2 regions of the Lysinibacillus sp. NPDC098008 genome follow, and region 2 is predicted to be linked to the other one. Evidence: a T-box and tRNA genes for the amino acid it is inferred to sense, from the RefSeq annotation. Region 2 holds a T-box; the other holds one or more tRNA genes.
The links. A T-box is a leader RNA that pairs with one kind of tRNA and senses whether it is charged. The one in region 2 lies ahead of cysS (cysteine--tRNA ligase), so its partner is inferred to be a tRNA-Cys.
Positions count from the first base shown of each region.

Region 1 (14,885 bases), on a different contig from region 2:
AGGAGCACGATTGGAAATCGTGTAGGCGGTTAACACTGTCTCAAGGGTTCAAATCCCTTACTCTCCGCCAGCACTTTGATTTATTCCAAACGAAGGCCCCTTGGTCAAGTGGTTAAGACACCGCCCTTTCACGGCGGTAACACGGGTTCGAATCCCGTAGGGGTCACCATTTTATTTAATACCCAGATGGAGGATTAGCTCAGCTGGGAGAGCACCTGCCTTACAAGCAGGGGGTCGGCGGTTCGAGCCCGTCATCCTCCACCATTATTTTTACTAAATGCATATTATTGTCGCGGGGTGGAGCAGTGGTAGCTCGTCGGGCTCATAACCCGAAGGTCGTTGGTTCAAATCCGGCCCCCGCAACCAATTTTTTATGGATGAAAGCAATCAAATGGTCCCGTGGTGTAGCGGTTAACATGCCTGCCTGTCACGCAGGAGATCGCCGGTTCGATCCCGGTCGGGACCGCCATTTATTTTAACATGTGGGTCAGTAGCTCAGTTGGTAGAGCATTAGATTGAAGCTCTAAGTGTCGGCGGTTCGATTCCGTCCTGACCCACCATATTTGTTATGCCGGTTTAGCTCAGCAGGTAGAGCAACTGACTTGTAATCAGTAGGTCGTGGGTTCGATTCCTATAGCCGGCACCATCTTACCGGAGGGGTAGCGAAGTGGCTAAACGCGGCGGACTGTAAATCCGCTCCTTAGGGTTCGGCGGTTCGAATCCGTCCCCCTCCACCAGCTTTATTGATTATAGGGGCATAGTTCAACGGTAGAATAGAGGTCTCCAAAACCTTTGGTGTGGGTTCGATTCCTACTGCCCCTGCCAATTAATTTTATGGCGATTGTGGCGAAGTGGTTAACGCACCGGATTGTGGTTCCGGCATTCGTGGGTTCGATTCCCATCAGTCGCCCCATCAAATATAAAATTAATAGCAATTATAATAATGGCGATTGTGGCGAAGTGGTTAACGCATCGGATTGTGGTTCCGACATTCGTGGGTTCGATTCCCATCAGTCGCCCCATTTTAACGTTGGGGTATAGCCAAGCGGTAAGGCAACGGATTTTGATTCCGTCATGCCTAGGTTCGAATCCTAGTACCCCAGCCATTTTATGCGGAAGTAGTTCAGTGGTAGAACACCACCTTGCCAAGGTGGGGGTCGCGAGTTCGAACCTCGTCTTCCGCTCCAAATATGATGGCGGCATAGCCAAGTGGTAAGGCACGGGTCTGCAACACCCTTATCACCGGTTCAAATCCGGTTGCCGCCTCCATATTTTTACTGCTAATCGGATTATCCGATTTTTTTTATCTTTATTATGCCGGTGTGGCGGAATTGGCAGACGCGCACGACTCAAAATCGTGTTCCTTCTGGAGTGTCGGTTCGACCCCGACCACCGGTATCAAATTAACTAATAATGGTTCATTAGAGATTATCTCTGATGAACTTTTTTTATTTTGTTTATTACACTCACGGTATTGACTGAAGATGCTAGATGCTATAGATAAGCTTAACATCCACTCACGCTCAATATATGTATGAAAGGGAGTTACTCGTATGCAAACTAGAATATGTTGCTTAAGTAGTAGGTTTCTTCGATAAATGTTTTTAAGTAGCTGATTGTATAAAAATATGCCCTCAGTTTTATAAACGGAGGGCAGTCGGAATTCGAGAAAGGCTAGCGTTTTGTTTCAGGACGTTTGGGTTTCTCTATTGTTTGACGATTAGACAGGTACTACCTCTTTCCTTTAGTCCCAATTTGTCGGGCAACACGTTCTCCCAGCTCTGGGCTTGCTTGGGTTAGATAACCTAACACAATCTGTTGCAGCTTTGGAGAGGCAGCCCCAAGATCAGAGGCAATGTTGTGGACTAAATGCTCCTGAAGCACAGGCGCTAGCGAGTTGTAAAATTGCCCTGGCTGCGTGAAATCATCACCTTTTGGAGGTGCAGTGCGTTCGAGCCGGCCTGCCACATAGCTGCCCATGCTGCTCGTTACCTCGTCTGATGGCTTCCAGTTCGCCTGATGGTTGATCGGTATGCTACGGAAATTCGGTCCTAATCGATAACGTTGTGAATCCGTATAGATATTGGAACGACCTTGAAGCACTCTATCGAAGGAAAACTCGACGCCCTCCAGCATATTAGACGGGGAAAAGGCCAGCTTTTCCACCTGTTCTTTATAATTATTGGGATTTTGGTTCAATACCATCTTGCCGACTGGTAGCAGCGGGTACTGCTGTGCATCCCATACCTTTGTATCGTCTAGCGGATCGAATGGCAGTGAGGCTTCGTCTTGTGGATTCATAAGCTGTACGTACAACCCATATTCGACTGGTACTCCTTGAGCAATTGTGTCATAGAGATCCTTACCAGCGTAATCTGGATTTTCGCAGGCAAGTCGCGCTGCCTCCTGACTATCGATATATTGCACGCCGGCTAGCGGAATCCAGTTGTATTTTACATAAGTACGAGCTCCCTGCTCATTCTTCCAAACATAGGTACTTACGCTGTAACCCGGAATGTGGCGGAGGCTCTTGATCGTCCCTAGATCGGAGTACAGTTGCAGCACGAAATGCGTCGCCTCGGGATTGTTCGCATAGAAGCTCCAGAACCGATTGGGATCCATCAAGTTGTTGACAGGCGATGGGTTGAAGGCGCTGACGGTTTCTACAAACCGCATTGGGTCACGCACCGTAAACACGGGAAGATGGTTGCATATTAAGTCGAAGATACCTTGCTCGGTATAAAATTTAGTCGAGAAGCCCCGCACATTGCGTGAAGTGTCTGGCGTTCCCTTGTTGCTTGCCGCCAGTGAGAATCGGACGGCAACAGGAACTTTCTGACCTGGCTGCTGCAAAAAACAAAGCTTTGTATAGGCTGCCATCGAGTTAAATGTTTCGAAATAGCCAAAGGCTCCAAAGCCTTTCACATGCAAGGGGCGCTCTAAAATTGTTTCATGGATAAAGGTTTCATTTTTTTCATGTAGCATGGTATCTTGTTCCAGAATCGGACCACGCTCCCCTACCGTCTGCGAGTAGCGCGACGAATGTGAGCCGCCTTGCCAACTTTGATTGTTCGTCTGATCATGAGCGTTCTTGTCGTCCATTCCTCTACCTCCCATATCTATATTCTCCCAATGTATATGTATTGTTGTAGGTTGTTATGACTGTGCCCCCAACACAGCGAGCAATTGTCACCGTAGTAAAAGCCTGCATAGGAGCAGGACCTTCTTCGTTATCGCAAATATGAGTAACGTTGCCACTTTCAAGAATGACAACTATAAATACCTGAGCCAGTAGCTGACGCTAATGTGGCATTTAGAGTCAGCTATGAAAGTCCTTCACAATTTAGCCGTGAGTAGGTGTTTCGCTACGATAAGATATAAAGCATATAAGAGATATTTGTTGATTTTCATTGTTAAATTGCTCTGTTTCATCATCATTTTTTGCCAGATTGTGTTTAATGATGTAGATAATGTTCTTTACTTGCTGTTTTCGTTCAATTTTTTCCATATACTTAATTCCTCCTTTACATCTTTAGAAGCATACCTGTTGCCCTGATTATAAGATGCTACCGAGTTAACAAAACAACATCTTATCTACTAAGGAAGGGCAGAGGAATAAAAGTTCGGAAATTAAGCAAAATGATAGAGGAAGCAATTGACAAGCTTCCATTTGCGAATGTAAATAGGAAAATTAAAGGTATTGATCCGAATAAAGGAAAGTATCTTTTATTTATAAGCCCACTTCACAAAAATAAGAAAGGCTTTAGTATAAGAACCACTTGATAAGAATAGTTTTATTCTTTAGAGTGGTTTTTATTTTTTAATAAGGAGTTCATGTTCTGTTCATGTAACAGTTTTAAGCTGTGAGTAGTTTAAAAGTGGAGGGATTAGTAATGAATCTTGCTTGGAAAGACATTAAGAAGAATAAAATACGGTTTTTAATTTTAGGCTCCATTATTTTCTTAGTTAGTTTTTTAACATTTATTATTTCAGGTTTGGCAAATGGTCTGTCACAAGATAATGCAGCTTTTATTAAAGATTTACCGAAGGGGCAATTTTATATGACTGATGATGCAGATGACACATTTAGCCTGTCAAAAATTGATCAGGAACTTCAACGGGAAATTATTAGTAAGGAACAAGAGGCAGTAGCTTTTTCAATTCAAATGGGCTTTTTAAACAATGAAGATGATAAACAGCAAAGTGTTGCTTTTGTAACCTCTACAGAATCACCATTCTTTCAGCATGTACAGCAAAATGAAATATTTTTAGATAGCTCATTACGGGATAAAGGCATTCAAGTTGGAGAAATAGTAACAAGTCAGCAATATAGTGGTCAATTTATTGTAAAAGGTTTTATTGAGCAAAAGAAATATAGCCATGCGCCTGTTGCTTATATAAGTAAAGAGGCATATGAAGAAATGTATCGTGTACAAGAGATGCAATTGATTTATTTACCAAACAGCAAATCTAAAGAATTTCAAGGGTTACAAGCGTATAGCAATAAAGAATTTCTTCACACAATTCCAAGCTATAGTGCGGAACAGCTATCGTTAAATATGATTATATGGTTTTTAGTAGTAATTAGCGGTATGCTATTTGCAATTTTCTTCTATATGATGAATGTACAAAAAATTGGTTTGTATGGCATTTTAAAAGCAATTGGTTTAAAGACAAGTAAATTATTTAAAATGATTTGGATGCAGATGATGATTATTACAGTTATTTCACTAGTGCTATCGAGTAGTTTGAGTCAACTATTCAGTATTATTTCCCCAAAAGGAATGCCATTTACATTAACAATTGGCACAACGTTTCAATTATCACTCGTGTTTTTAATAATCGGCTTTATTGGAGCTACACTGTCAGGGTTGCAAATTAAAAAGATTGAACCATTACAAGCAATAAAGCAAGGGGAGGCTTAATGATGACATTATTTGCAATGGATAATGTAAGAAAAACATTTAAAAATGGTGAAGTTGAGGAGGAAATTTTAAAGGGCATTAACCTTACTTTAAAACAAGGAGAAATTACAGCATTAGTGGGTGCATCAGGTTCAGGAAAAAGCACGCTTTTAACAATAGCTGCTGGGCTACAATCCGCAACAGATGGGCAAGTGTTATTTGAAGATCAAAATCTTACAGCAATGAATGCGGAGCAGATGCGAAAATTACGTGCCAGCAAATTTGGCTTTGTGTTTCAGTTTTCCTATCTTGTGCCATTTCTGACAGTGGAGGAGCAGCTACTATTAATGCTAGATATTGCCGAATCACCATTAAACAAGTATCAACAAAAATCAGAAGTACATCGCCTTTTGCAATTAGTAGGCATGTCACATCGCACAGCAGCATATCCTGCTGTATTATCGGGTGGTGAAAAGCAGCGTGTTGCTATTGCACGTGCTATTATACATCAACCCAAAATATTATTTGCAGATGAGCCAACAGCCAGCTTAGATTCACAGCGTTCTATAGAAATTATGTTATTGCTAAGAGAATTAACAGCAACATTACAAATTACAACACTAATGGTGACGCATGACGAAGAAATGTTAGCTTATGCAGATCGTATTATTAAAATAAGTGATGGTGCTGTATTATCAAATAGCCTATACTAGTCTTAACCATAAATACTACAATTATATCTTTTATAATTGTAGTATTTTCTATGTCATTGGGGTAAAGAGTAATTGTAGAGGAGGGAGAATATGAAGAATATTTTGAAGGTGGCTTGTTTGCTTGTACTACTGGTTGTTTTTCTACCAAAGGAAGCACAGGCAGCAAGTTTTCGAGATTTAACAGATGAAACATTGTCGACAGAAATTGACTATTTAGTGGAGCAAGGTATTATAGAGGGCTATCCAAATAATATATTTAAGCCAAATGACTATGTCACGAGAGCACAGGTTGCGGTTATGTTAACACGTGCATTAGGGTTAAATACAGTGGAGATAGAAAATCCAAATTATCGGGATGTACCAACTACTCATAAATATTATAAAGAAATTGCGGCAGTACAAAATGCGGGCATTTTTAAAGCAGCTCCAAATTTTAAACCGAATGCAACACTTTCGAGAGGAGAAATGGCGATTGTATTGCAAAGAGCCTTTCAGTTAAAGGGGAATGACTCGCATTATTATTTTACAGATGTGACGAAGCAGACGCCAGGCTATCAGGCGATTTTAGTAGTCGCTCATAATCATATCGTCAAGGGCTATAGTGATAGGTCATTTAAACCAAATCAACCGTTAACACGTGCGCATTTTTCAGCCTTTTTAGCGCGAGCGATGACGCTGGCGAAGCCAAACCTAGCAAAAGATCGTCGCTTTATTTACACGTATAATTACTATTCGCTAGGTGATCATAAACGCCATACGTTAAATTATGAATACGATCATTTTGATGGCAAAAATGATGTTTGGACAGTTATTGATGCAAATACGGGAAAACGCGTTTATGATGAGCTTTTATATAATGGTATTGACGTATATGGTGAAGCTTTGGTTACTGATGATGATTATGCTTCACATTATGATTTATACATTCAAACACCACTTAGAATAGGGGTTATTGAACATGAGGATGAACCGAAAGTTACTATGGGTTCACGCATAACGGTTAAATCAACGAATGATACAGTGCAAGCTGGTGAAGTGCAATATACAGGTGCAATCGCTTTTGAAATAACATCAATTTATACGGATGGTGTGGATACTTATTATTATGTAGATAATGTCGGTTTAGTGAAGATGCTACATAATGACAAGGTCGTTTATGAGCTGCTTGATCGCACGCTAAAGTAATATTTTTAGAGGGCTTCAAAATTATTGGAGCCCCTTTTTTATTGCTGTAAGGAGATATGAAAAAAACGCTGAAGCGCTTGGAGCCATTCTTGATCGGTTTGTGTTGTATAGGTTGTAAGGGATTGCCCTTCATAGATTCTAAATTCATTGTTGAACATTGTATGACGGCCATAAGGTGTTCGAATCATCGCAATTTTATTTTTTTGTTTGGATAGTCGTGGTGCGAATTTCGCATCATTTGCATCATTATGAAAGCTGTACAGTAAACGCCAATGATGCTTCATTTGCTCAAAAAGCATCCAGCCATTTGCCTCATCATACTCAATTTTATAGAGTTCTCTGCCTTCTCGGTGCTGATAGCCAGCAACTAATGGTACAGGCTTACATGGCGCTAAAGCACCAACACCTACATCTGAAATATAAGATTGTCCAGCATTCTTTACTAGTAATAGCTGATGCATTGGGATTTCTTCAGGAGGTGTATTTTCTGTTACATTACGCCAAAATTGTGCATAGCGATTCGTTACCGAAAAGCCAAGCTCCCGCAAAAGCCAGCTAAATAAAATATTCAGCTCGAAACAATTACCGCCACGTCGTTCAATAATAATTTTTTGAAATAAATCAGGAATGGCGAAGGAGATACTATGTTTTAACACAACATCTAAATTTTCATAAGGAATCGTCAGCAAATGTCGAGTTTGCAATTGTCCAAGTAATTGTATTGTTGGCTCTAAAGTTCCTTGAAATCGAATATGCTGTAAATATTGTTGAATCTGTGTATTCATCAAATCGCCTCACTTCCTTATTAATAACATAACCGAAATAACTTGAGAATACACGCATAATATTTGAAAGTAAATAATAGAAAAATAATTAAATAACTTGTAAAATTAATATATTAGCTATTGTTACCTATTTTAGTTAAAACAATAAACGTCAGGAAGGTATATATGAGAAATAATATGAAATGGATAGAAGTTAATACATATGAGGAAATGAGTGAAGTTGCTGCAAATATTTTTTCTAAGCAAATTCAGGCGAAGCCAAACAGTGTTTTAGGGTTAGCAACGGGCGGTTCACCTGTAGGCATGTATAAAGAGCTAGTATCACAGCATCAAGCAGGACAATTATCCTTTAAGGATGTACAAACTTTTAATTTAGATGAGTATGTGGGGCTTGATCATACAAGTCCAGCGAGCTATTGGACATTTATGCATAAGAATTTATTTAATTTAGTAGATATTCAGCCTCAAAATATCCATTTACCGAATGGTAAGGCAAAGGATTTAGCTGCTGAATGTGCGGCTTATGATGCTAGTATTGAAGCAGCAGGAGGCATTGATTTACAGCTTCTTGGGATAGGCGTGAATGGTCATATTGGCTTTAATGAACCAGGCACTCCGTTTGATTCTATGACTAATATTGTTGAATTGACAGAATCCACAAAAACAGAAAATGCGATTTACTTTGATGATCCTTCTGAAGTGCCAACACATGCCATTACAATGGGTATTCAATCCATTATGAAGGCAAAGGAAATTGTTTTAATTGCCTTTGGTGAGAAAAAGCTAGATGCTATTGAAAAATTGAAAAGCGGCGTGATTACAGAAGATTTCCCAGCAAGCCAATTAGTAACGCATCCAAATGTTACGGTTATTTATGGGGGAACAAAATAACTATAAAAGGGCAAAGGCTTCTTATCGCTGAAGTCTTTGCTTATTTATTGTAGGGAGAACAGTAGGAGGAGTTTATATGAAAACGACCGTACCACATTTACAAAAGGGCGATTTAGTAGGTGTTGTTGCTCTATCTAGCGCTGTAGAGCCCGAAAAACTAGGAAACGCACTATCTTTTTTAGATGAGTTAGGTCTTCGCTATATTGTCGGTGATACTATTTATACACAGCACCATTATTTAGCAGGTAATGATGACATGAGATTAGCAGATTTCCATGAGATGGTGAAAAATCCACAGGTGAAGGCGATCTTTTGTATAGCTGGAGGCTACGGCTGCGCACGAATTGCTGAAAAAATTGATTATGCTCTATTAGAGGAAAATCCTAAAATTTTCTGGGGATTTTCGGATGTAACATATTTGCATTGTGCAATTAATGAGTACGCCAATTTAGTAACATTCCATGGACCTATGCTAATAACAGCTAGTAAGCTGGATGACTTATCAAAGAAAATGTTTTTCCAGCTATTTTCACCAATGGAAATTCAGTATACAGAGGCAATTTCCCCTTTAACAGTAATTGCAGAGGGTATTGCACGTGGAGAACTAATTGGTGGGAATCTGCAACGACTTGTTAACACATTAGGGACTAAATTTGAGATATGCACGGATGGCAAAATTTTATTGCTGGAGGAGAGCGGAGAAACAATTCCTAAAATCGATGCAATGCTGCAGCAATTAAAACAAGCAAGGAAGCTAGAACAGCTAGCAGGTGTTGTAATTGGCTCCTTTACACAGACAGATGCAGATAAAGCAGTATTACATATAGTAATGCAAGAATACTTTGGAGATTTGACTATTCCAGTGATGGCAGGGTTTAAAATTGGACATGAAACAACAAATATCGCCATTCCATTAGGAGCAGATGCTATTTTAGACACGCAGGAGAAAGTATTGAAAATTTTACCTGGGGTTTATGGCTAAATTGGTGGATAGAATCTTAAAAGTGACGGATAGAACTCAATGCAACATTGAAATTAATCAATATAAAATCCGCTAATCAAAGGAGAACACCTTCAATTAGCGGATAGTATTCATTATCTTTAATAAGGCTCAGCATCATGCCCTTTATTAACAGCGTCTTGGGGGGCTTGATTACCATTCGTATTGCCAAGTGGCTTTGAAGCGCTGGAATTTTTGCGAGCTTTATGCAATCCTTCCTTCAATAGGCGACCGTATTCTTCATCGGCTTCTTCTGCCAGAGCAATCATGGCATTTTGAATGTTCTCATGGCAAACCGATAAATCACGTATTAAATTTGCGAGTAGCTCATCGCGCTCCCATTGCTCAAAGTTGCGATAAGTTTCCCCAGCTTGCTTTGTATTGCTTTGACGATCAATGGACTCACGCACAAGGTTTCCTTCTACATATGGTGTATATTCTTTCCCAGCTTGTGTAGCTTCTTTTAAGCCATTTAACATCGAAGGCTCATAATTAATATGTGGATTTTGCCCAGGTGCTAGATCGCGTTTATACATCATTTGTCCACCGCTTTGATTTGTTGCGACACGCTTTTTCGGTGCATTAATTGGTAGCTGTAAATAGTTTGCGCCTACGCGATGACGCTGTGTATCTGAATAAGAAAACGTGCGACCTTGCAGCATTTTATCATCTGAAAAATCCAAGCCATCGACAAGTACACCAGTGCCGAAAGTTGCCTGCTCTACCTCAGCGAAATAATCTTCAGGGTTTTTATTCAACACCATTTTGCCAACAGGATACCATGGGAATTGATCATTTGGCCAAAGCTTTGTATCATCCAATGGATCGAAATCAAGCTCAGGATGTGGACCATCCTCCATAATTTGCACATATAGCTCCCATTCAGGATATTCTCCACGTTCAATGGCATCATATAAATCCTGTGTAGCATGATTAAAGTTTTTTTGTTGAATTTCTTCTGCTTCTTTTTGTGTTAAATTTTTAATACCTTGAAGCGGCTCCCAATGATATTTCACAAGAACGGCTTTTCCTTCATGATTCACCCATTTGTACGTATTAACACCAGAGCCCTGCATCATGCGATAATTTGCTGGAATGCCCCAAGGCGAGTAGACGAATGTTACCATATGGAAGGTTTCTGGTGAGCTGGCACAAAAATCAAAAAAGCGTTCCACATTTTGGATATTTGTAATAGGGTCAGGCTTAAAGGCATGAATCATATCTGGGAATTTGAGCGCATCACGAATAAAGAAGATTTTTAAATTATTGCCGACTAAATCCCAGTTGCCATCCTCTGTATAAAACTTTACAGCAAAGCCTCGTGGGTCCCGTAATGTTTCGGGGGAATGACCACCATGAATAACCGTAGAAAAGCGCACAAAGACAGGTGTTTGCTTTCCTTTATCCTGAAAAACCTTTGCACGTGTATATTTAGAAATTGGCTCATCGCCCACAGTGCCATAGGTTTCAAAATAACCATGTGCGCCAGCACCACGAGCATGCACGACTCGCTCTGGAATTCTTTCACGGTCAAAATGACTCATTTTTTCTAGGAAATCATAATTTTCAAGTGTTGCAGGGCCACGATTACCCACTGTTCGTAGATTTTGATTGTTTGTGACGGGATGCCCTTGTCTGTTTGTCAATGTTGTATCTTGCTCATGTGCTGAATCATTGTGCTTTGTCATAATATGCCCCTCTTTCTTTATAGATAATTCTATATTGTCCGTTATTGGGGCAAATTAGACATAAAATAAAAAGCTCTCCTACATGCAAGATGTAAGAGAGCCTTTGGATGGCGTTTTCAAATAATTTTCCAAGTTGGTTGAGTATGGCCATTGCCTATGGTTGGTGAGTAGTCATTGGTCATACAGTAACAGGTCACTTGTTATTGGTTTTCCATAGCTAAGGTTGAAAACAGCACATCCAACTCGGTTTGGAGTCTCACCGCCCCGAGCTTAGAAATAACGAGAATCATCAAAGCTAAGCTGTATACTATAGTTTTTAGCATTAATTAGATTAGATAGCTTATGTGCATCTTTTTCAAGCTGAATTGCACGCTCCCGATATACGTCAGGCTCATACATGGCGATGTCATAAAGCACCGTATTTTCACCATAGCCAAGTCGTACGCTTTCTTTTTCGCGCATGCTAAAGCCTTTACAGAGCTCTGCCTCAGCACGTAGCTGTGTTGCTAGCTCAATGGCTTCCACTAATGCTAGCTGCTCGCCCTTAAAATCTACAAAGTTTTGAATATTTGCTTCATAGACTAAACGATCTAATGTACGGGCATCTCGGCGAACTTGTGCTAACTCCGCTTCAATAATGGCTAGGGCACGATTACTTGTTTTAGGTGCTTGTCCTTTTTCTACTGTAACAAAAGCGCTGCGATGTAATTCCTCAACAAGCTCTTGAATTTTCTTGCCTAAAATACTTTTTAGTTTTACAGCTTCTGCAAGATTAATCATGAAAACACGTCCTTTTATAGTGTTGTGGATGGTGCATCATTTGATAAGAGGGCGATTTGATAATCACCGCCATGAATTTGACGAAACATTTTACCTGCCACTGCAAGAAGCTCATTCGCTGCTTCAGCTGACAAGGATGGTCGTAAATAAAAAATATGTAATGCCTCAGTTGTGCCCTCTGAAACGGCTGTACGTTTAGAATCAACAAAAGGTGAGCCAAATGCTCCGATGTCATCATGACTGTAGAGAATGTTTTTTAATGAATTAAAGCGACCATTTAAGCCTTCATAGCCAGTTTCTTCATCACCTAGAGCTATTTCCACATTCCCTTTTAGTTGTGCTATATCATAGAGACCAATAGGAATCTCGTATTGTAATGAGAAGAAATTATTGATATCAACACCTGAATGAAAAGGTGTTAAATAATTTTGTTTACTAACTCGGCGCATTAAGCTTTCTGCTGAGTGACGATAGCGATTTGGATCAGCCCCAAGCTTTTTCCATAGCTGTCGCCATTCTGCAATCCCTTCACGCTGAGTTACAGGCTGGTTCTGCATTTCTAGAAAGAGATTTTCCTGATACAATTGTATACGACCTTTAATCATTTGAGGCGATTCTGCCACAACAATTTTGGTATAATGGATAATGCCGATTTTTAGCTCAGGATGTTGTGCTAAAAGAGCTTGATTAATCGAAATTTCCAAAAACATCACCTACTTTATCTATTTTTACTATTGTACCATGTAAGGAGTTGGAAATAAAATGAACATACATGACCTACAACGTGATTTTGTGGCATATGCGATGTCCATTGGCGTTGATAAAATAGGTTTTACGACAGCAGCTCCCTTTACAGAATTAAAAAATCGATTGCGTCGTCAGCAAGAGCTTGGCTATCAATCAGGTTTTGAGGAAAGTGATATTGAAAAACGTACCGAACCCCTTCAATTATTAGATGAAGCAGAGAGCATTGTGGCGATAGCTGTTGCCTATCCTTCACGTATGCAAAATGCACCTAGAGGTAAAAAGGGTGCAAGACGTGGGATATTTTGCCGTGCTTCTTGGGGTGTCGATTATCATACAGCATTACGTGAGCGCTTGGCGCTATTATCTGCATGGCTTGAGGACCGCGTTGAAGGTGTACGCATTCAATCAATGGTAGATACGGGTGCTCTTGTAGATAGAGCAGTAGCAGAACGAGCAGGAATAGGCTGGAGCGGCAAAAACTGCTCGATTATTACCCCTGAATTCGGCTCCTACGTCTATTTAGGAGAGCTTATTACAAATATTCCTTTTGCACCAGATCAGCCGATGGAGGATGAATGTGGGGATTGCCGTTTATGCTTAGATGTATGTCCAACAGGAGCATTAATTGAGGGAGGACAGCTAGATGCCCAGCGCTGTATTGCCTTTTTAACGCAGACGAAGGGAATGCTTCCAGATGAGTTTCGGAGTCATATTGGTAATCGTTTATATGGCTGTGATACATGTCAAACGGTATGTCCTAAAAATAAAGGAAAGGTTAACTGGATTCATGAGGAATTTCAGCCAGATCCAGAGCTTGCAAAGCCATTGCTAACGCCCCTTTTAACAATTTCTAATCGAGCATTTAAGGAAAGCTTTGGTCATGTTTCAGGCTCATGGCGGGGGAAAAAGCCTATTCAACGCAATGCGATTCTAGCACTTGCTCATTTTAAAGAGGAGGCTGCCGTGCCAGATTTAATTGCCTTGCTTCAAAAAGATGAACGGCCCGTTATTCGAGGTACAGCAGCATGGGCTTTAGGCAAAATAGGTGGGGAACAAGCACAAGCTGCCCTGTTTGAAGCAGAAGCGACAGAGCAAGATGAAGAGGTACTTGCAGAAATTCATAAAGGCTTACAGTTTTTTGTTAATGTTGGAGTGGAATCGCTCAAGTCTGGGGAGAATCGCTCATAAAACCAAAATGAAATGCCATTCAAAGAAATTTTTAATAAGGAAGTGTACCGTTATGCCATTGCATATCGTTTTATATCAACCAGAAATCCCCGCAAATACAGGAAATATTGCCCGTACTTGTGCTGGTACAAATACATCATTGCATTTAATTCGTCCACTTGGTTTTTCCACAGACGATAAAATGCTAAAGCGTGCAGGGTTAGATTACTGGCATAGTGTCAATGTTGTCTATCATGACTCATTAGAGGACTTTATCGAATTCTCGAAAAATGGTGATGTTTATTTAATTGAAACATATAGCGAGGAACCATTTACCACACATGATTTTAGCAACCAGCATCGTGATATTTACTTTATGTTTGGAAAGGAAACAACAGGCTTGCCAAAGGACTTTGCCTATGAACGCCGAGATATGTGCTTGCGTATTCCGCAAAGTGAGCATGTGCGTTCATTGAATCTATCCAATACGGCAGCAATCGTTATTTATGAGGCATTGCGTCAACAAGGTTATCCAGGATTACACTAAACGAAAGCCGTTCTCCATCATGGGAGGACGGCTTTTAATTTAGAATTTTAATAACACTACATTACCAGCAGGGTCCTCTGTTTGGAGCCCTTTTTCTAGCTCTATAACAGGTGCGCCAAGTGTCTGAAGATTTGCTTTTATTGTTGCGGCTTGCTCCTCATTAGTTAACTGCAATGAAAATGTTTTTAAACCGATCTGATTTACACCGAGCTTTGGTGCATTTGCTGATTGCCAAGTATTTAAGCCAATATGGTGGTGATAGCGTCCCGTAGAAATAAACAATGCTTGTGTGCCATAGCGTGCTACAATAGTAAACCCTAATCCCTTTGTATAAAACTGTTCAGCTTCCATTAAATTAGCAACAGATAAATGAATATGCCCCATTACGGTGTTAGCAGGTAGCCCATTCCAGTGACCATCACCTTCTGCTAAGATAGAACGAATATGAAGCGGCTCCGTTACCATATACACCTCATTA
Region 1 covers NZ_JBIWBA010000005.1:495-15,379, forward strand. The annotation lists tRNA gene ACIQVU_RS06990 (tRNA-Ser) at 1-70, shown strand, start outside; tRNA gene ACIQVU_RS06995 (tRNA-Glu) at 95-169, shown strand; tRNA gene ACIQVU_RS07000 (tRNA-Val) at 189-264, shown strand; tRNA gene ACIQVU_RS07005 (tRNA-Met) at 292-366, shown strand; tRNA gene ACIQVU_RS07010 (tRNA-Asp) at 394-469, shown strand; tRNA gene ACIQVU_RS07015 (tRNA-Phe) at 485-560, shown strand; tRNA gene ACIQVU_RS07020 (tRNA-Thr) at 571-646, shown strand; tRNA gene ACIQVU_RS07025 (tRNA-Tyr) at 654-737, shown strand; tRNA gene ACIQVU_RS07030 (tRNA-Trp) at 752-825, shown strand; tRNA gene ACIQVU_RS07035 (tRNA-His) at 838-913, shown strand; tRNA gene ACIQVU_RS07040 (tRNA-His) at 947-1,022, shown strand; tRNA gene ACIQVU_RS07045 (tRNA-Gln) at 1,032-1,106, shown strand; tRNA gene ACIQVU_RS07050 (tRNA-Gly) at 1,113-1,187, shown strand; tRNA gene ACIQVU_RS07055 (tRNA-Cys) at 1,196-1,269, shown strand; tRNA gene ACIQVU_RS07060 (tRNA-Leu) at 1,317-1,398, shown strand; gene ACIQVU_RS07065 (catalase) at 1,732-3,102, opposite strand; gene ACIQVU_RS07070 (hypothetical protein) at 3,344-3,508, opposite strand; gene ACIQVU_RS07075 (ABC transporter permease) at 3,894-4,925, shown strand; gene ACIQVU_RS07080 (ABC transporter ATP-binding protein) at 4,928-5,617, shown strand; gene ACIQVU_RS07085 (S-layer homology domain-containing protein) at 5,708-6,802, shown strand; gene ACIQVU_RS07090 (arylamine N-acetyltransferase family protein) at 6,841-7,587, opposite strand; gene nagB (glucosamine-6-phosphate deaminase) at 7,765-8,478, shown strand; gene ACIQVU_RS07100 (S66 peptidase family protein) at 8,555-9,460, shown strand; gene ACIQVU_RS07105 (catalase) at 9,580-11,166, opposite strand; gene ACIQVU_RS07110 (hypothetical protein) at 11,437-11,946, opposite strand; gene ACIQVU_RS07115 (B3/B4 domain-containing protein) at 11,961-12,650, opposite strand; gene queG (tRNA epoxyqueuosine(34) reductase QueG) at 12,709-13,881, shown strand; gene trmL (tRNA (uridine(34)/cytosine(34)/5-carboxymethylaminomethyluridine(34)-2'-O)-methyltransferase TrmL) at 13,889-14,407, shown strand; gene ACIQVU_RS07130 (VOC family protein) at 14,447-14,885, opposite strand, start outside.
Region 1: it encodes a tRNA-Cys, which carries the amino acid that the T-box ahead of cysS (cysteine--tRNA ligase) is inferred to sense. The anticodon was not compared.

Region 2 (14,885 bases):
TGAGGAAGGTATAGCAGCAATGGCAACAATCCTTTTGATTAAGAAATAAATGTGCACGAACCTTGCTTTTATTTCCTATAACAGAATGGTAAAATAAACAAAGTCAATTTGTTGATCGAAAATTTAGGAGGCTTTTAATTATGACGAAAGAAGTTCGTGTTCGTTACGCACCATCTCCAACTGGTTATTTACATATTGGTGGGGCGCGTACAGCATTATTCAATTATTTATATGCAAAACATCATAACGGTAAATTTATTGTACGTATTGAGGATACAGATATTGAACGTAATGTAGAGGGTGGAGAAGCATCTCAGCTAGAAAACCTAAAGTGGCTAGGTATTGAATATGATGAGTCGATTGATATTGGTGGACCTTATGCACCTTACCGTCAAATGGAACGTCTTGATATTTATAAAGAGCATGCTGAAAAATTATTGGAGCAAGGCTTAGCTTATAAATGTTTCTGTTCTTCAGAAAAGCTTGAGGCATCTCGTGAAGAGCAAAAGGCTAGAGGTGTAGCAGCACCTACTTATGACGGTACATGTCGTCATTTATCAGCGGAGGAAGTTGCAGCGAAAGAGGCAGCAGGTGAGCCATATACAATTCGTATGCGTGTACCAGAAAACGTAACATATGAATTTGAAGATTTAGTGCGTGGACAAGTAGTATTTGAATCGAAGGATGTTGGTGATTGGGTACTTGTAAAAGCAAATGGTATTCCAACTTATAACTTTGCTGTTGTATTGGATGATCACTTTATGGAAATTTCCCATGTTTTCCGTGGTGAGGAGCATTTATCGAATACACCAAAGCAAATGATGATTTTTGATGCATTTGGTTGGGAATATCCAACTTTCGGGCATATGACACTAATAGTTAATGAAAACCGTAAAAAGCTATCAAAACGTGATGAATCGATTATTCAATTTGTTACACAATATAAAGATTTAGGTTATCTTCCTGAGGCAATGTTTAACTTCTTTGCACTGCTTGGCTGGTCACCAGAAGGCGAAGAGGAAATTTTCTCAAGAGAGGAATTAATTAAAATCTTTGATGAAAAACGTTTATCAAAATCACCATCTATGTTCGATAAGCAAAAGCTGACATGGATGAATAATCAATATATTAAAAAATTACCTTTAGAAGAAGTAGTAGCACTATCATTACCACATTTGCAAAAAGCAGGTTTATTGCCTGAAGAGCTTACTGCAGAGCAACGTGCATGGGCAACAGATTTAATTGCTCTTTATCACGATCAAATGAGCTTTGGTGCTGAAATTATTGAATTATCTAGCCTATTCTTCAAAGAACAGATTGAATATGATGAAGAAGCAAAAGCTGTTTTAGCAGGTGAACAAGTACCTGAGGTTATGACAGCCTTTAAGACACAGCTTGAAGCATTAGAAGAATTTACACCAGATACAGTAAAAGCTGCTATTAAAGCTGTTCAAAAAGCAACGGGTCATAAAGGTAAAAACTTATTTATGCCAATCCGTGTTGTAACAACAGGAGAAACGCATGGGCCAGAACTACCAAATGCAATTTGCTTAATTGGTAAAGAGAAAACAATTGACCGCGTTGAAAAATTTGCACAATAAAGGGAAATTTATTGACAATTTATTCGTTCGTTGTAAAATGTATTTACATTGAAAAAGCGTTGAGAAGGAGAAGTAAGTGGCGCATGTTCTAAAGAGAGGACCATCACCGGCTGAAAGTGGTCTGAACCTAGGCAAAACTGAAATGCACCTTTGAGCATAAGGCTGAACAAGTAGTAGGCTTTATCGAGTCGTTCCCGTTAAAGGACGCCCAGAGTGGAAGGCTTTTGCCTTCAATCAGAGTGGAACCACGCAAATTAGGCGTCTCTGTCATTCCTTTTAGGGAATGATGGGGGCGTTTTTTATTTTATAAATACAAGAAGGCTTAAGACGTTAACGGATAAGCTGTTTGTAGGGAAATGCCACCATGTTATAGTTGTCAGCTTTCCTGATAGAATGGGAAAGACTAGAGCATTAAAATATTTTTGAGAAGCGCATTGCTGAAGCAATTGAACGCTTACAGAAGGAGAGTGGAACACAATGAGTATTCAAATTTTCAACTCATTAACACGACAAAAGGAAACTTTTGTACCATTAGAAGAAGGCAAAGTGAAAATGTATGTTTGCGGTCCAACTGTCTATAACTATATTCATATTGGAAATTCTCGCCCTGTTATTGTCTATGATACAGTACGTCGATATTTTTTATATAAAGGCTATGATGTGAAGTTTGTATCAAATTTTACGGATGTAGATGATAAAATTATTAAAGCAGCAAATGAGTTAGGTGAGGAAGTACATGAATTAACAGAGCGCTTTATTGCTGCCTATTTTGAAGATGTCACAGCATTAGGCTGCAAAAAGGCAGATGTTCATCCACGCGTAACAGACCATATGGATGATATTATTGAATTCATTCAAGTGTTAATTGATAAAGGTTATGCCTATGAATCTGCTGGTGATGTTTATTACCGTACACGTAAATTTGATGGTTATGGTAAATTATCACATCAATCAGTGGATGATTTAAAAATTGGTGCCCGTATTGAAGCAGGTGAGAAAAAAGATGATGCATTGGATTTTGCATTATGGAAAGCGGCTAAGCCAAACGAAATTCGCTGGGAAAGCCCTTGGGGAGCTGGTCGCCCTGGCTGGCATATTGAATGCTCTGTCATGGCTCGTGAGCATTTAGGTGATACGATTGATATTCATGCTGGCGGGCAAGACTTAACCTTTCCACACCATGAAAATGAAATTGCACAATCGGAAGCACATAATGATAAAACATTTGCACGCTACTGGATGCACAATGGTTATATTAATATTGATAATGAAAAAATGTCCAAATCTCTTGGGAATTTTATTTTAGTGAATGATATTCGTAAGCAGATTGACCCACAAGTATTACGTTTCTTTATGCTTTCTGTTCATTATCGCCACCCGATTAATTTTGCAAAAGATTTGGTGGAGGCAGCAGCGGCTGGTTTAGAGCGAATTCGTACAGCCTACAACAATGTTAAACATCGTCTAACGACTACTGTCAGCTTAGGTGATCATTCAGAAGAATGGCTAAGCAAGATCGCTGAGCAAAAAGCGCTCTTTGAAGAGGCAATGGATGATGATTTTAATACAGCTAATGCTATTTCAGTATTATTTGAGCTAGCACGTATTGCTAACATTTATTTGAATGAAACAAATACTTGCAAAAAAGTATTGGAAAGCTTTATTGAAACTTTTGAGGTACTGGGTGACGTCTTAGGTATTGAATTTGCAAAAGAGGAAGAGCTATTAGACGAAGAAATTGAAGCATTACTGCAAGAGCGCGTAGAGGCACGTAAAAACCGTGATTTTGCCCGTTCTGATGAGATTCGTGACCATTTGCAAGCACAAGGTATCATTTTAGAAGATACACGACAAGGAACTAGATGGAAACGAGGGTAAGTAAGTTGGATAAACTTCGTAATGAAGATATTAAGCAATTAAATGCACTGGCATTAGCCTATATGGGTGATGCCGTATTGGAGCAGAAGGTACGCGAACATTTGCTACGCTCAGGTCGAGTTAAACCAAATACGCTTCATCGAGAAGCGACTCACTATGTATCAGCAAAAGCACAGTCTATGGTTGTTCATCGTATGATGGATGAAAATTATTTAACAGAGGAGGAGTTGGCTGTGTTCCGTCGTGGACGCAATGCTAAGTCCGGCTCTGTCCCAAAAAATACAGATGTTCAAACTTATCGTAATAGCTCAGGCTTTGAGGCGATACTTGGGAATTTATATTTATTAAATGAACTAGAACGTGTTTATGAAATTATTGCATACGCTATTCAAATAGTCGAGGAATCGAAAGGAGTGTTGAAATAATGGTAGAACAAAATGGCGAAATAATTGCTGGTAAAAATCCAGTGCTAGAAGCACTTCGTTCAGGTCGCGATATGAATAAAGTATGGATTGCAGAAGGCGTGAAAAAATCTGGTATCAATGAATTGCTAGATTTAGCACGCGAACGAGGTATTGTTGTTCAATTTGTGCCGAAAAAGAAAGTTGATCAATTATCGAGTGCTAATCACCAAGGAATCGTTGCTGCTGTTGCTGCATATAAATATGCTGAGCTTGAGGATTTATTTGCAGCAGCGGCAAAAAAACAGGAAGACCCATTTTTCCTAATCTTAGATGAGCTTGAAGACCCACATAATCTAGGGTCTATTATGAGAACGGCTGATGCTATTGGTGTACATGGTATTATTATTCCGAAGCGCCGTTCTGTTAGCTTAACGGCTGTGGTAGCAAAGGCTTCAACAGGTGCTATTGAACATGTTCCTGTTGTGCGTGTAAATAATCTTGCTCAAACAGTTGATGAATTAAAAGAACGAGGTATATGGATTGCTGGTACTGATGCAAAAGGCTCTGTCGACTATCGAAAAATGGATGCAACATTACCATTAGCGATTATTATCGGTAGTGAAGGTAAAGGAATGGGGCGCTTATTAAAAGAGAAGTGTGATTTTTTATATCATTTACCAATGATAGGGCATGTTACATCGTTAAACGCATCAGTAGCTGCCGCACTTTTAATGTATGAAGTGTATCGTAAGCGTCAAGAAGCGAATGAGTAACAATGAAAAACATTTTGCTTGTTGATGGCTATAATATGATTGGGTCTTGGAAAGAATTACGACCATTGCGTGATGCTAATTTTGAGGATGCGCGTAGAAGGTTGATTGAACTGATGGCTGAATATAAAGCAGCTATGGGTTGGCGTGTAATTGTTGTTTTTGATGCACATCTTGTACCAGGCATTGAGCAATCTTATATAGAAAATGATGTAGAAGTCATTTATACTCGAAAAAACGAAACAGCAGATGAGCGCATTGAAAAAATGACACAAGAACTAAAAGCAAGAAATGTCCAAATTCATGTAGCGACATCTGATATGGCAGAGCAAAGTGTGATTTTTGGTAATGGTGCTCTACGAAAGTCAGCTAGAGAGCTAGAAATTGAAACAAATATTATTCAACATAAAATTTCGCATGATGTAAAGCGTAAACATGAAAGCAAGCCACCTTCTCGCATTGAATTAAAGCCAGATGTTGCATTAGCTTTTGAAAAATGGCGAAGAGGTTTGAAATGATTGATTGACGCATATTTTCCAATTCCGTTATACTGTTCCTAATTATCTGTTGTAACTGAGGTGATACCATGTTTAAAAATAGCATTGTACAAGTGACACAAGATTTTGAACGATTCAATGATGAAGAACTTATTGAAATGGTGCATCAAGGTAATACAGATGCGTTGGATTACTTAATTACAAAATACCGTCTGTTAGTAAGAGCAAAAGCAAGGTCCTATTTCTTAATCGGAGCAGATAAGGAAGATATTGTACAGGAGGGCATGATCGGTTTATATAAAGCAATTCGTGATTTTAAGGGAGATAAGCTGGCGTCCTTTAGAGCTTTTGCAGAGCTATGTATTACAAGACAAATTATTACAGCTATTAAAACAGCGACTAGACAAAAGCATATACCACTTAATTCCTATATCTCCTTAGACAAGCCTATATTTGATGAAGAGTCTGATCGAACGCTAATGGATGTATTAACAGGCGCTATTATGGATGATCCAGAAGAATTAATGATTCATAGAGAAGAGTTTGGGTACTTAGAAGAAAAGATGAGTGAAATTTTAAGTGAATTAGAGCTCCAAGTTTTAGCCTTATATCTAGATGGTCAATCCTATCATGAAATTTCTGCAAAACTAAATCGTCATGTGAAATCTATCGATAATGCATTGCAGCGGGTAAAGCGGAAATTAGAACGACATTTAGTTCTTGAAGAAATGTTTTAGTGGATATAGGCCTTTATTGACATTGACAAATATAGGTGTTAGTCTTAAAAAGATAAAGTGCCGAAAAAGGTGATTGTATGGCAAAAAAAGTCGTGCTAAATTGTGAAAAATGCGGATCAAGAAATTATACATTTCAGGCTAAAGAAGGTTCCACTATACGCCTTGAATTAAAGAAATTTTGTACGCATTGCAATAAACATACAGTGCATAAACAAACACTATAAGAATGATATGGAAATAGACAGATATAATTATTTGGAGGTTAGGCTAGAATGGGCAAGATCAAAGGCTTTTTAAGCAGTGTAATGTCAGAAATGCGCAAAACAAGCTGGCCAAAAAGTAAAGAGCTAACGAAATATACAGTCGTTGTAATTTCAACTGTTGTCATTATGGCTCTGTTTTTTGTGCTAGTTGACCTAGGTATTTCATCATTATTCCGCTGGTACTTAGATTTATAAATTTTAGTAAATAGATGTTAATATTCTTGAAATAGCCCGTCCAATGCAATAACGGGTTTTTTCGTTTGTTTTATCTTCATTCAACCGTGAGTCCCCTCTTTAAAATGGGTAGGTGAAATGAATGGAGTGAAGGGCAGTAATCTATTCTCGTTTAGGATAAAGATGCTATGGACAGAGTATGGGCGTAGTAAGAGATGACGATGCTAGACTTGGTATATATCATTAATTTATCTTAAATGAGATATTTGTGGAAAAGGGTAAGAGTGCGCTTAGCATATCACAATTCATTTTCACTTTTATTTGTAAGGGAGGGACGGACGACAAGTCCTAATGATTATGGAGAAAAATTGGTATGTTGTTCATACGTATTCAGGGTATGAAAACCGTGTAAAGGCAAACCTAGAGAAACGTGTAGAAACAATGGGCATGCAAGACAAAATCTTTCGTGTAATTGTTCCTGAGCATGAGGAAACAGAAATGAAAGATGGGAAAAAACGTACAATGATGCGTAAAGTTTTCCCAGGTTATGTGTTAGTAGAGTTAATTATGACTGATGATTCTTGGTATGTAGTACGTAATACACCAGGTGTAACAGGCTTTATCGGTTCGTCTGGTGGAGGAGCGAAGCCAACACCTTTACTTCCTGAAGAAGCAGATCGTCTATTACAGCAAATGGGTATGACGGATAAGGTTGTAGAAGTGGATATTACTGTTGGTGAGGCTGTTGAAGTATTAGAGGGGCCGTTTGCTCATTTCCAAGGTCGTGTTGAAGAGATTGATACAGAAAAAGGTAAAGTAAAAGTAACAGTCGATATGTTTGGCCGTGAAACAATTATGGAACTAGACTTTGAACAAATTCAAAAATTATAGTTCTAGTAACAGAAGCATGATTGCCAGCTAGTAGATATTTCGCAGATTTTGTTAATTACTACTTGCTTAAAGATTTTAAAAGTGTTATCATTTCATAGGTCAGACTGTCATACTTTACTATGACGTCTGTAATGATAATTTTAATGTTATCGGCATTAGCTGACAGACAGATATTGAGTGGGAGGGGCAACCCAATTACCACATCACGGACTTAAGGAGGTGTGTCTCGTGGCTAAAAAAGTTATTAAAGTTGTAAAACTTCAAATCCCTGCTGGTAAAGCTAACCCAGCTCCACCGGTTGGTCCTGCACTAGGTCAAGCGGGTGTGAACATCATGGGATTCTGTAAAGAATTTAACGCACGTACTGCTGATCAAGCTGGTCTTATTATTCCAGTTGAAATTTCAGTATTTGAAGATCGTTCTTTCACTTTCATTACAAAAACTCCACCTGCAGCAGTTCTACTTAAAGTAGCGGCTGGTATCCAATCTGGATCAGGTGAACCAAACCGTAAAAAAGTGGCAACGGTTAAACGTGACAAAGTTCGCGAAATCGCTGAAACTAAAATGCCAGACCTTAACGCTGCTTCAGTGGAAGCTGCTATGTTAATGGTTGAAGGTACTGCACGAAGCATGGGTATTGTTATCGAAGACTAATCCCATTTACTTGATGTTTTGTTTTTTGGAAGGTTGCGAAGTTTCTTTATGAACACGCAACCTTTATTCGTGGGAGGTAAAATCCGCTATAACCACAATCAAGGAGGAAATATATAATGGCTAAAAAAGGTAAAAAACTGCAAGATGCAGCAAAATTAATTGATCGTAATGCACTATATGGTGCACAAGAAGCAATCGAACTTGCTCAAAAAACTAGCACAGTAAACTTCGACGCTACTGTAGAAGTTGCTTTCCGTTTAGGTATTGATACTCGTAAAAACGACCAACAAATCCGTGGTGCAGTAGTGCTACCAAACGGTACTGGTAAAACTCAACGCGTATTAGTATTCGCAAAAGGTGAAAAACTTAAAGAAGCAGAAGCAGCTGGTGCTGATTATGTAGGCGATGCAGAATACATCCAAAAAATCCAACAAGGTTGGTTCGATTTCGATGTAATCGTAGCAACTCCTGACATGATGGGTGAAGTTGGTAAACTTGGTCGTGTATTAGGACCTAAAGGTTTAATGCCAAACCCTAAAACTGGCACAGTTACTTTTGATGTAACAAAAGCTATCGAAGAAATCAAAGCTGGTAAAGTAGAATACCGTGCTGATAAAGCTGGTATCATCCACGCTCCTATCGGTAAAGTTTCTTTCCCAGCAGAAAAATTAGTAGAGAACTTCTTAGCTGTTTTTGATGTAGTACAAAAAGCAAAACCTGCAGCAGCTAAAGGTACTTACATGAAATCTGTAAATATTACAACTACAATGGGCCCAGCTGTTAAAGTTGACGCTGCTAACGTAGTAGTAAAATAATTTATATATATGTTGACGGCAGTAATTGTATGTGATATTATAGTTGCTGTTGTGAATTATCCATTTGTACCGTAGACAGTAGGAGTGACTTGTCACTTAATGTTCCTACCGAGGACATCGGAATTCAGATTCTTATTTAAAGATGATGACTTTCAGCCTCTGTGTCTATTTGACTCAGGGGCTTTTCTTTTGTCGGTATAAATGACCCATTCTAATAGGAGGTGTCATCATGAGCAAAGCAATCGAAAACAAACAAGTACAAGTTCAAGAGATTACTGAGAAATTCCAAAACGCTTCTTCTGTAGTAGTTGTGGATTACCGTGGTCTTAATGTTGCACAAGTAACTGAGCTTCGTAAACAACTTCGTGAAGCTGGCGTTGAGTTCAAAGTTTACAAAAATACTTTAACTCGTCGTGCTGCTGAAGCTGCTGGTCTTGAAGGAATCAATGAAGTATTAGTTGGTCCTAACGCAATTGCGTTCTCAAACGAAGATGTTATAGCGCCTGCTAAAATCATCAACGAGTTCGCTAAGAAAAACGAAGCTTTAGAAATTAAAGCTGGTATTATTGAAGGTACGGTTTCTTCTGTTGAAGATGTTAAAGCACTTGCAGAACTTCCATCACGCGAAGGTCTACTTTCTATGCTTTTATCTGTACTTCAAGCTCCTGTGCGTAACTTCGCACTTGCAACAAAAGCTGTTGCAGAACAAAAAGAAGAGCAAGGTGCGTAATTTAATACGTACTGAAACTTCTGTGGTATGATCCACTAAAAATAAAACATTATCCAATTAGGAGGAAATTATAATGAATAAAGAGCAAATCTTAGAAGCTATCAAAGCTATGACAGTTCTTGAATTAAACGATTTAGTAAAAGCTATCGAAGAAGAATTCGGTGTAACAGCTGCAGCTCCTGTAGCAGTAGTTGCTGGCGGTGCTGCTGGCGGCGCTGAAGAAAAATCAGAGTTCGACGTAGTATTAGCATCTGCTGGTGCAGAAAAAATTAAAGTAATCAAAGTGGTTCGTGAAATCACTGGTTTAGGTCTTAAAGAAGCTAAAGAAGTTGTAGATAACGCTCCTAAAGCTCTTAAAGAAGGTATTTCTAAAGATGAAGCTGAAGAAATCAAAGCTAAGCTTGAAGAAGTTGGCGCATCTGTAGAAGTTAAGTAATCTCGCCATTACTTTTTTAACAAAAGGAAAGCTCGTCATTTTGGCGGGCTTTTTTCTTCATTCTGAGGAGGCATGAAAATGTCAGATCATTATTATACAAGTAAGCCTCAAACTGAGAGTAAACCTCGTCACTGGACATTCAAGTTACTAGGGCATACGTTTTCGTTTGAAACGGATGCAGGTGTATTTAGTAAAAGCGAAGTAGATTTTGGATCCCGTGTTTTAATTGACACTTTTCAAATGCCTAATATTGATGGTGCAATTTTTGATGTGGGTTGTGGATATGGGCCGATAGGATTATCGATTGCTAAAACAAATCCAGACCGTACCGTTTTTATGATGGATATAAATGAACGTGCAGTTGCGCTTTCGCAAAAAAACGCGCAAGTAAACGGTGTTCAAAATGTGCGAATATTTGTGAGTGACGGCCTATCGATGGTTGATAAAGGTGTAAAAGCTGCAGCTATCTTAACGAATCCACCAATTCGTGCAGGGAAGGAAACAATTTTCCGTTTTTATGATGGAGCCTATGATTATTTAGTGTCATCTGGTGAGCTTTGGGTAGTTATTCAGAAGAAGCAAGGAGCACCATCGACAGTAAGTTACTTAGAAGAAAAATTTTCAGAAGTCGATGTTGTGGAGAAGAAAAAAGGGTACTGGATAGTACGTGCAAAAAAATAAATGAAATATGTATAATTTATTGACTTGACAATTCGGCTATGGTAGTATGGTAAAATGCAAAAATATTATTTTGAGGTCGTATGCCCTTTTTGTATAGAAAGGTTTTAATATGGGTATACTTGCCAAGATAAGTTTAGTTAACCGAAAATGAGATCTTTTTGAAGACTCGTTTTCTTTTTGTCTTTCGAAATCATACACTATTTGTATGATTTTGCAAAGACCTAATATCGCTTTATTGAGGGGTGAATGAGTTGACAGGTCAACTAGTTCAGTACGGACAACACCGCCAGCGTAGAAGCTTTGCGCGTATTAAAGAGGTGCTTGAGCTTCCAAATCTGATTGAGATTCAAACGGCGTCTTACGAGTGGTTCCTTGAAGAAGGTTTACGTGAAATGTTCCGTGACATTTCGCCGATCGAGGACTTTACAGGTAATCTTTCATTAGAATTCATCGATTATTCATTAGGTGAGCCTAAATATGATGTCGATGAATGTAAAGAGCGAGATGTTACTTACGCAGCTCCATTACGTGTGAAAGTGCGTCTTTATAACAAAGAAACAGACGAAGTGAAAGAACAAGATGTCTTTATGGGTGATTTCCCATTAATGACAGAAACGGGTACGTTCATTATTAACGGTGCTGAACGTGTTATTGTTTCACAATTAGTTCGTTCACCGAGTGTATATTTCCATGATAAAACTGATAAAAACGGTAAAAAAGGCTTTGGTGCTACAGTTATTCCAAACCGTGGTGCATGGCTGGAGTATGAAACTGATGCTAAGGATGTAGTGTATGTACGTATTGATCGTACACGTAAGCTACCTGTAACAGTGTTACTTCGTGCATTAGGCTTTGGCTCAGACCAAGAGATTATCAATATTATTGGTGATAACGAATATTTACGTAATACGTTAGAAAAGGATAACTCTGAAAGTACAGAAAAAGCACTTTTAGAAATTTATGAGCGTTTACGTCCAGGTGAGCCACCAACAGTTGAAAGTGCGAAGAGCTTATTATACTCTCGTTTCTTCGATGCAAAACGCTATGATTTAGCGAATGTTGGTCGCTACAAAATGAACAAAAAGCTTCACATTAAAAATCGTTTATTCAACCAAACGATTGCTGAAACGCTTGTAGACCCAGAAACAGGCGAAATTTTAGTAGAGAAAGGTACAGTGCTTGACCGCCGTACTTTAGATAAAATTCTACCTTACCTTGAAGATGCGTCAAAAGGTATTGGTTACCGTACTTTATCGCAAGTTGGTGGAGTGCTTGAGGATGATGTAACCATCCAATCTATTAAGATTTATGCACCAAATGATGAAGCACAAAAAGAAATTAACATTATTGGCAATGCGTACATTGATGAAGAAGTGAAGAATATTACACCTGCCGATGTTTTAGCTTCAGTAAGCTATTTCTTCAACTTACTTTACCATGTAGGTTCAACAGATGATATTGACCATTTAGGTAACCGCCGTCTACGCTCTGTTGGTGAGTTATTACAAAACCAATTCCGTATCGGGCTATCTCGTATGGAACGTGTAGTACGTGAGCGTATGTCTATTAACGATACAGCATCTATTGTGCCACAACAATTGATTAATATTCGTCCTGTAATTGCGTCAATTAAAGAGTTCTTTGGCAGCTCTCAATTATCACAATTCATGGACCAAACAAACCCATTAGCAGAGCTAACACATAAACGTCGTTTATCTGCTTTAGGACCTGGTGGCTTAACACGTGAGCGTGCTGGCTTCGAAGTACGTGATGTTCACTATTCTCACTACGGTCGTATGTGTCCAATTGAAACGCCAGAGGGACCGAACATTGGTTTAATTAACTCATTATCTTCATTCGCAAAAGTAAATAAATTTGGATTTATTGAAACGCCTTATCGTCGTATTGACCACGAAACAGGCAAAGTAACAGATCAAATTGATTACTTAACAGCTGACGAAGAAGATAATTACTATGTAGCACAAGCAAACTCACCATTAAATCCAGATGGTACATTTGCAAATGATGAAGTAGTAGGCCGTTTCCGTGGAGATAACACAGTATTCAATAAAGCTCAAATGGACTATATGGACGTTTCTCCTAAACAAGTAGTTTCTGCAGCGACTGCATGTATTCCATTCTTAGAAAATGATGACTCTAACCGTGCACTTATGGGTGCCAACATGCAACGTCAAGCAGTTCCACTTCTTAACCCTGAAGCACCTTTTGTTGGTACAGGTATGGAGCATGTTGATGCACGTGACTCAGGTGCGGCTGTAGTAGCGAAGTATGAAGGAATTGTTGAGCATGTTGAAGCTCGCTCTATTCATGTTCGTCGCATTGAAGTTGTGGATGGTAAAGAGGTTAAAGGCGATTTAACAAAATACAAATTACAGAAATTCATTCGTTCTAACCAAGGTACTTCATATAACCAACGCCCACTTGTAAAAGTTGGTGAGCGTGTGAAGCCTCGTGATATTTTAGCAGACGGTCCATCAATGGAAAAAGGTGAGCTAGCTCTTGGACGTAACGTTTTAGTTGCATTCATGACTTGGAACGGCTTTAACTATGAGGATGCTGTTATCATGAGTGAGCGCCTTGTAAAAGATGATGTTTATACATCTGTTCATATTGAAGAATATGAGTCTGAATCTCGTGATACAAAGCTAGGGCCTGAGGAAATCACTCGCGATATTCCAAACGTTGGGGAAGATGCACTTCGCAACTTAGACGAACGTGGTATTATCCGCATTGGTGCGGAAGTACGTGACGGTGATATTCTTGTTGGGAAAGTAACGCCTAAAGGGGTTACAGAATTAACTGCTGAGGAGCGTTTATTACATGCAATCTTCGGTGAAAAGGCTCGTGAGGTTCGTGATACTTCATTACGTGTACCACACGGTGCTGGCGGTATCATTCTTGATGTTAAAGTATTTAACCGTGAAGATGGCGATGAATTACCACCGGGTGTTAACCAATTAGTTCGCGTTTATATTGTTCAAAAGCGTAAAATTCGTGTTGGGGACAAAATGGCTGGACGTCATGGTAACAAAGGGGTTATTTCTCGTATCTTACCGGAAGAGGATATGCCATTTATGCCAGATGGCACGCCTGTTGATATTATGTTAAATCCACTAGGTGTACCTTCTCGTATGAATATCGGACAAGTTTTAGAGTTACATTTAGGTATGGCTTCTCGTTACCTAGGCGTTCATATGGCAACACCAGTATTTGATGGTGCTAATGAAGAAGATGTTTGGGAAACAATGGAAGAAGCGGGGATGAACCGTGATGGTAAAACAATCCTGTACGATGGACGCTCTGGTGAGCCATTTGATAACCGTGTATCTGTAGGTGTCATGTATATGATCAAACTTGCGCATATGGTTGATGATAAGCTACATGCACGTTCAACTGGTCCATACTCACTAGTTACGCAACAACCACTTGGTGGTAAAGCGCAATTTGGTGGACAACGTTTTGGTGAGATGGAGGTATGGGCACTTGAAGCATATGGTGCTGCTTATACACTTCAAGAAATCTTAACAGTTAAATCTGATGACGTTGTTGGTCGTGTAAAAACATATGAAGCCATCGTCAAAGGTGAAAGTGTACCAGAGCCAGGTGTTCCAGAATCCTTCAAAGTATTGATTAAAGAACTTCAATCTCTTGGTATGGATGTTAAGATGTTAACAGTTAATGATGAAGAGGTAGAGCTTCGCGATTTAGATGAAGAAGAAGATCTTCAACCTGCTGATGCACTTAATATTGCACCACAGCCAGATACAGAAGAAGAGCCAGTAGAGTCTTTTGAATAATGGATAACCAATATTCACAGTTGTGAATATGGCAAAACTTATTTTTCAAATTAGCCGGGCAGGATTTAATGCCCTGCCTGGCTTTTTCTTTCAATACACTATTCTATTTTTAATCCTTTGTAAAAGAGGCAAATCTTTGCAAACGATTATCGAGCTGCGTAAAAGAGTCTTTATAAAGACCTATACTAAAGGGAGGTAGGCTCCTTGATAGACGTTAATGAATTTGAATATATGAAAATTGGTTTAGCATCACCTGATAAGATTCGCTCTTGGTCATATGGTGAGGTTAAAAAACCTGAAACAATTAACTACCGTACATTAAAACCAGAAAAAGATGGTTTATTCTGTGAGCGTATTTTCGGTCCAACAAAGGACTGGGAATGTCATTGTGGTAAATATAAGCGTGTGCGCTATAAAGGCGTAGTTTGTGACCGTTGTGGCGTAGAAGTAACACGTGCTAAAGTTCGCCGCGAACGTATGGGCCATATTGAATTGGCAGCACCAGTTTCTCATATCTGGTACTTCAAAGGTATTCC
Region 2 covers NZ_JBIWBA010000025.1:37,924-52,808, reverse strand. The annotation lists gene ispF (2-C-methyl-D-erythritol 2,4-cyclodiphosphate synthase) at 1-49, shown strand, start outside; gene gltX (glutamate--tRNA ligase) at 141-1,601, shown strand; T-box leader at 1,652-1,870, shown strand; gene cysS (cysteine--tRNA ligase) at 2,079-3,479, shown strand; gene ACIQVU_RS17465 (Mini-ribonuclease 3) at 3,485-3,904, shown strand; gene rlmB (23S rRNA (guanosine(2251)-2'-O)-methyltransferase RlmB) at 3,904-4,656, shown strand; gene ACIQVU_RS17455 (NYN domain-containing protein) at 4,659-5,171, shown strand; gene sigH (RNA polymerase sporulation sigma factor SigH) at 5,240-5,887, shown strand; gene rpmG (50S ribosomal protein L33) at 5,965-6,111, shown strand; gene secE (preprotein translocase subunit SecE) at 6,160-6,345, shown strand; gene nusG (transcription termination/antitermination protein NusG) at 6,682-7,215, shown strand; gene rplK (50S ribosomal protein L11) at 7,444-7,869, shown strand; gene rplA (50S ribosomal protein L1) at 7,986-8,684, shown strand; ribosomal protein L10 leader region at 8,736-8,881, shown strand; gene rplJ (50S ribosomal protein L10) at 8,914-9,414, shown strand; gene rplL (50S ribosomal protein L7/L12) at 9,488-9,850, shown strand; gene ACIQVU_RS17410 (class I SAM-dependent methyltransferase) at 9,929-10,531, shown strand; gene rpoB (DNA-directed RNA polymerase subunit beta) at 10,774-14,349, shown strand; gene rpoC (DNA-directed RNA polymerase subunit beta') at 14,554-14,885, shown strand, end outside.